Regions from separate parts of the Nostoc sp. 'Peltigera membranacea cyanobiont' 232 genome, predicted to be linked through region 1. Evidence: predicted binding sites of a transcription regulator. Region 1 holds the regulator's gene; each other region holds the start of a gene.
What was found. The regulator NtcA, encoded in region 1, controls nitrogen genes in cyanobacteria. The targets are predictions, from matches to a motif close to TNTGTANNNNNNNNTACANA.
Positions count from the first base shown of each region.

Region 2: the regulator NtcA is predicted to act here: its motif matches at 1,012-1,031, upstream of CDG79_RS27860 (DUF3120 domain-containing protein).
Region 3: the regulator NtcA is predicted to act here: its motif matches at 1,167-1,186, upstream of glnA (type I glutamate--ammonia ligase).

Region 1 is NZ_NOLK01000057.1:17,037-19,312, reverse strand. It holds gene fabI (enoyl-ACP reductase FabI) at 1-404, opposite strand, end outside; gene ntcA (global nitrogen regulator NtcA) at 785-1,456, shown strand; gene CDG79_RS19495 (DUF3084 domain-containing protein) at 1,625-2,276, shown strand, end outside.
Region 2 is NZ_NOLK01000109.1:995-3,270, forward strand. It holds gene CDG79_RS27860 (DUF3120 domain-containing protein) at 230-1,009, opposite strand; gene CDG79_RS27865 (undecaprenyl-diphosphate phosphatase) at 1,421-2,245, shown strand.
Region 3 is NZ_NOLK01000016.1:16,827-19,102, forward strand. It holds gene CDG79_RS07740 (TlyA family RNA methyltransferase) at 1-295, opposite strand, end outside; gene apcB (allophycocyanin subunit beta) at 443-952, opposite strand; gene glnA (type I glutamate--ammonia ligase) at 1,309-2,276, shown strand, end outside.

The DNA.
Region 1 (2,276 bases):
GGTTTAGCTGCACCACTTAACTGCACCAGCGAGTAGGTACTGATTTCTAAGGCGGTGTTGAAGCCAGAACGAGAGGTTTGGCTAAAATCTCCAGTCAAATCGTCTTTGCTGGCAAAAGCCAAACAATGGATGAGGATGTCTAACTTCCCCCACTGTTCGCGGATTGTCTCAAAGGTAGATTGAATCTGCTCCTCATCTTGGACATTACAGGGAAGAAATAAGCTTGGGTTGAGGGGTTCTACCAACTCCGCAACTTTTTTCTCCATTTTGCCGCGTTCATCCGGCAGATAAGTAATACCCAGGTTTGCTCCGGCTTTATGCAGCTGTTGGGCGATGCCCCAGGCGATCGAGCGGTTATTGGCAATACCTGTAACAAGAGCATTTTTTCCAGTCAGATTCAGCATAGAAATTATTAATGCGATCGATCATTAGGAGCATACTAGAATCTGAGGCACGTTTTGTCTTTGTTTTATACAGGATTTGCAAAAATGAATATTGAGAAGGGTGTTTGCTGTGACAAAATTCTTGATTTTTCCTAAAGATTTTCTCAAGATATCTTTATTTGTTCTTTAAAAAACCCTTTTTAATACGGCTATTGGAACTACTTATAAACAATTAGTAGCTGAAAGGATCAACAATTATGTATCATTATAAACAAAGAGTTATGAAGTGATTTGTTTGAGTATAGGAAAGTACAGAAAGGTTGACGGTGCTTTATTCATTTTTCAGGTGTATTCTTAGGTAATCAGTTTTTGTTTTTCCGGCATTGGGTAGGGGAAGGGAGATGATCGTGACACAAGATAAAGCCCTAGCAAATGTATTTCGTCAGATGGCGACCGGGGCGTTTCCGCCAGTTGTGGAAACGTTTGAACGCAATAAAACGATCTTTTTTCCTGGCGATCCTGCCGAACGAGTTTATTTTCTTTTGAAAGGTGCTGTTAAGCTTTCTAGGGTGTACGAGGCAGGAGAGGAAATAACAGTAGCATTGCTTCGGGAAAATAGTGTTTTTGGTGTTTTGTCATTGCTGACAGGAAATAAGTCGGATAGGTTTTACCATTCGGTTGCATTTACGCCTGTGGAATTACTGTCAGCCCCAATTGAACAAGTAGAGCAAGCACTCAAGGAAAATCCAGAATTATCAATGTTAATGCTGCGGGGTCTGTCTTCGCGCATTTTACAGACAGAGATGATGATTGAAACTCTCGCTCACCGAGATATGGGTTCCAGATTGGTGAGTTTTTTGTTAATTCTTTGTCGAGATTTTGGCGTTCCTTGTGCTGATGGGATCACTATCGATCTGAAGTTATCTCATCAAGCGATCGCAGAAGCAATTGGTTCAACTCGTGTTACCGTTACTAGACTGCTAGGGGATTTGCGTGAAAAGAAGATGATTTCGATCCACAAAAAGAAGATTACTGTGCATAAACCTGTTACCTTAAGTAGGCAATTCACATAAAATCAATTGGAGAGAGGGGAATCGGCGCGTGTTCTATTTTGAAAGATGACACTAATAGCTAGAGGTAAATCTAAAATTGAGTAATTTCAGCTATTGCCAATTTCCACTTCTTTCCAGACAATGCTTAAAAGTAGTAGGCTGTATCTGGAAGGATTTCGGTAGCTAAAGATGACCACCGGATACATCCTCATCGCAGCAATTTTAATCTTGGGAGGCGTAATTGCAACCGTGGGCGATCGCATCGGCACACGAGTTGGCAAAGCTCGCCTCTCACTTTTTAAGCTTCGTCCGAAAAATACTGCTGTAGTGGTAACTATTTTTACGGGCGGTTTGATTTCAGCATCAACGTTAGGAATTTTATTCGCTGCCGACGAAGGCTTGCGAAAAGGAGTCTTTGAATTAGAAGATATTCAAACAGACCTCAGACAGAAGCGGGAACAGCTAAAAACCGCAGAAACTCAGAAAAGTCAGGTAGAAAGCGAGCTAAACCAAGCTAGAGTTGCCCAAACAAAAGCACAACAAGACTTGCAGGTAATTAATCAATCCTTGCAGGCGGCAAATGCCAAACAACGCCAAACACAAGCTCAATTGAACCGCACTATTAGTCAACAAGCCCTAACTCAAACTCAACTCCAACGCACTCAAGGTCAGCTAGGACAAGTTGTAACTCAATACCAAAAAGCTATAGCTGAGTTGCAAAGCGTTTCCACTCAGAGAAAAGAGCTACAGGCCGCAGTTGAACTACTAAAGACAGAACGACAACGACTGTACGCTGAAGCGAAAAAAGCCATTGACGAAGCCAAAACAGCTATTGAAAAAC
Region 2 (2,276 bases), on a different contig from region 1:
GCTCCAAAATCTTTTCGGGGTGGCTGATTTTACCTTCCAAGCAGACACAAAACCGTGTGATGTCTAATATCGATGACCCTAGCAAGAGGACTTGAGGGTGATGGAGTATTGTGTAATATTTCTTAACTAATTAATTATCTACACCATCATTCTTGATGTGCCGTAGACTGACTGGAAAAAGTTTCAGTGAGAGAAGACCATCGTTGCAACCTTGTGCCTTGTGCCTCCTTCACGCTGCGATCGCAGCTAACAAAAATAGGCTGTCTACCAAAATTGTGCTTAAAACTGCTCCACCAAAGGCATACCAGTGTCTTTGATTTCGACCTAAAGCTAAAATCCCGACTGTTGAAAGCACTAAGGCGAGAATTATTGCCCAACTTTGTCCCCAAGGGGTTTGTACTTGCATCAGGGCATTTTGTAATATTTGTGGTGCGCCATCTGCATCTACTCTCATAATTTGCCGCCAATAGGGCATCAAGTCTGCTAGATAAAAATATACATCTGTTAAAACTGTACCGAGTAAAGAACCTAAATAAAACCAGCTACCCACCTTGCCCCAATTCTTCGCCAGACACCAGCAAGCAAAGGGTAAACCTATAGATTCTACTGGTAGATGCCATAAAGGTTCCCAACGTAACCAGCCCCAGTAAATCGCCCCTGCTAACCAACTCCAGCTAAATCCTAAGAGCAAATCCCCCCAGACATAAGTTGCAGAACGCGACATTAAGGAAAAACTTAGCCACAGCCAAAATGCTGTCAACGCTAAACTCAGAGTTGGTAGCGATCGCACTATTGGCGCTTCTACAAATACTGGCACTGATACCAAAAACACCGCCGCCGCAAACACTAACCAACTTTGTCTAGCAGAAATAGATAAAGGGAGAGAGGCAGAAAAGGAAAGTGTAGATTCCAATTGCCCGATCCCTTGGTGCCCAGTATCAGCCAAATTGAACTCAGTATCAATAGAAGGGGTAGAAGCAGTGTAGGAGGACAGTGTATTATTAATCAAAGTTTTTAATATTTGTTACTAAACTTTATCTTATTTAAGATATCACACTTTAAAATCCACCCCAGGGGCATTGTAATTATACTGAAATTTCCCGGAGTGCTGGTGCAAACCAGACAAAACCGCTCTGTAGTTTCTTGTAGAGAGAGGACTACAGAGAGATGAAGGGTAAAATTTAACAGTTAAAAAGCGAACGATATTAGTCCGTTAAATATTAAAGTTTGATGAACTGCTAAAATTTCGTTGACTTATCGAAGTGGGTGTAAGAACATGGTCAGCGTCTTAGATGATGTTATTGATCGGTAAAATCGGATTTTCGATAAGATTAGGTGCAGTAGAAAGTATATAAAGCAACATCATCATCTAGACAATGTTCATAATGATGTCTAGAACAGGAAAAAGGTATTAATTGCAATGGAGTTTATCCAAGCTTTTATTTTGGGTATCGTTCAAGGGATTACAGAGTTTTTGCCAATCAGTAGCACTGCACATCTTCTGATTTTTACAAAGGTATTTGGTTGGAAAGAACTAGGTTCTAAAGATTTTGTCGATGCCATTCAATTTGGCAGTGTGATCGCAATTGTAGGGTATTTCTGGTCGCTGATTTCTAGTATTGTCAAAGGTGGAATCGAAGCACTAAAACAGAAAGATTGGCAACGTGAAGAATGGAAAATTCTAGTGGGGATTGTAGTAGGAACTTTGCCTGCCTTAATTTTCGGCTTTCTTTTAAAAGACGTTCTACCAGAGAGTGCATTAATTATTGCCATCATGTCAATCATCATGGCGCTTGTATTAGCTTTGGCAGAAAGAATTGGTACTCGCAAGCGAAATTTTGATTCATTGCAGATTCGGGATGGTATTTTAGTTGGATTGGGACAAACACTTGCCTTAATTCCGGGAGTTTCCCGTTCTGGCTCGACGTTGACAACTGCCTTATTTTTAGGATTAGAACGCGATACAGCAGCGAAATTCTCATTCTTGTTAGGGTTTCCAACTCTTACCATTGCTACGCTCTATAAAAGTTTGAAAATCTTCAAATTATTTCAAGCTCACCAACTACCCGATAATATTGTTGGACTATTAATTGTAGGGATTATTTCAACCTTTATTTTTTCCTACCTATCAATTGCATTTTTGCTCGAATACTTAAAAACCAAAAACACTTTAATTTTTGTATGGTATAGATTAGCATTTGGCATCACTATCTTAGCTGCGATCGCAGCAGGTTGGAAAGGATAATTTCATAATAGTCATTTGTCATTTGTTTAAA
Region 3 (2,276 bases), on a different contig from region 1:
GCAAGAGACAATCAGTAAAACCACCAGTAGAAATCCCACCATCTAAACAAATGCGCTCTACTACAGGAATCGCAAATACTGACAAAGCTTTGGAAAGTTTTTCACCGCCTCTAGAAACAAAAGGCGATCGCTCTTTAATTTTTATTTGAGCTGCAATATCAACTTCTGTACCAGGCTTATCAACTAACTGCTGATTAACAGTAACTTCCCCCGCCTGAATTAACCGTTGTGCTAAGGCGCGAGAAGAACATAAATTTCGCTCTACTAATAGTGTGTCGAGTCTCTGTTTAGCCAATTAACTAGACTCTCCTGGTAAGATTCAAACTGTATTAATAAAAGTAAACGCACCTTGCCAGTCAAGCCAAAGTGCGATAATTGTTAATTCCACTTATGCGAACTTTGTTTGTATAGTTCCGCGATTTTTAGCCACCAGAGCTAGATGCTAAATATCGATCTCGCTCAACTCGCGCGTGATGTGATCGAATGGTTCATCTACAAAAGCAGTATTAACCACACCTGCTGCTGCTACTTGCTCCTTAATCAGATCCTTGAGAATCTGGATACCGCGAACCGTAGGCCCAATAGGCACTCCTAAAGAATTGTAAGTTTCCCGCAGTCCTTGCAGCACACGCTCATCCAATACATTTGTATTCCCAGCAACCAGCGCATAGGTGGCGTAGCGCAAATAGTAATCTAGATCGCGCAGGCAAGCCGCATAACGACGAGTTGTATAGGAATTTCCACCGGGACGGATCAATTCTGGCAGTTCTTCATATAACTTTAAACCAGCCTGCTTGACAAGTGCAGCCGCATTAGAATTTATCGCCGCCGCCGCTTGGACTCGGACTGTACCACTGTCAAAGTAAGACTTCAGGCTATCGATCGCATTCCGGTCAAAATACCGACCAGCTAAGTCATAATTCTTAATTAAACTTGTTACCGCATCGCGCATTCTTTTTTCTCCCAATCCTTGCTATTTATGGTTTGATATTTATTTGGCTGCACTTACGCGCCAGCAAATTTTTGTGCTATTTAAAATAGATTCGGCACAAAAACAATCTATCCACTATTTAAGGATTCTATGCCAAAGTTGACCCATATATGATGAACTTTCCAGTTTTGTACAGATGATTGCTGAAAGGTTAATATAACCTGTAATCCAGATATCTGTAGCACAGGCTACAAAATCCCCTAATGTCTAGTATTTAAGATATTTCTGGTGTGTCACGGCTTGATTGAGATCAGCAGGGTTAGGATGCAATGGAAGATTCTGGTTTACTTTAGAAAATCGGTAGAGAAGGAGTAACAATGACAACACCACAAGAAGTCTTGAAGAGAATTCAAGATGAAAAAATTCAACTGATTGATCTCAAATTCATCGATACAGTAGGAACTTGGCAGCACCTCACACTGTTCCAAGACCAAATCGATGAGACTGCATTCACTGATGGCGTACCTTTTGACGGTTCCAGCATCCGGGGTTGGAAAGCGATCAACGAATCGGACATGACGATGGTACTCGACCCCAACACTGCTTGGATCGACCCATTCATGAAAGAGCCAACGCTAAGTATAATTTGTAGTATCAAAGAACCCCGCACGGGCGAATGGTACAACCGTTGTCCGCGTGTTATTGCCCAAAAAGCAGTAGATTACCTGGTTTCCACTGGTCTTGGTGATACAGTCTTCTTTGGCCCGGAAGCTGAGTTCTTCATCTTTGACAGTGCTAGGTTTGCCCAAACTGCTAACGAAGGCTACTACTTCTTAGACTCCGAAGAAGGTGCTTGGAATTCTGGTAAAGCCGGTACCGATGAAAAACCCAACTTGGGCTACAAACCACGCTTCAAAGAAGGTTACTTCCCAGTTTCACCGACGGATTCTTTTCAAGATATCCGTACAGAAATGCTGTTGACAATGGCAAAATTAGGTGTGCCCATTGAAAAGCATCACCATGAAGTTGCTACTGGTGGTCAGTGCGAACTAGGTTTCAAATTTGGTAAGTTGATCGAAGCGGCTGACTGGTTGATGATTTACAAATATGTCATCAAGAACGTTGCCAAGAAATATGGCAAAACCGTTACCTTCATGCCAAAACCAATTTTTGGCGATAACGGTTCGGGAATGCACTGTCACCAGTCCATCTGGAAAGGTGGCCAACCTCTGTTCGCAGGTGATAAGTATGCTGGTTTGAGCGAAATGGCGTTGTACTACATTGGTGGTCTTCTCAAACACGCCCCAGCGCTATTGGCAATCACTAACCCCAGCACCAACTCCTA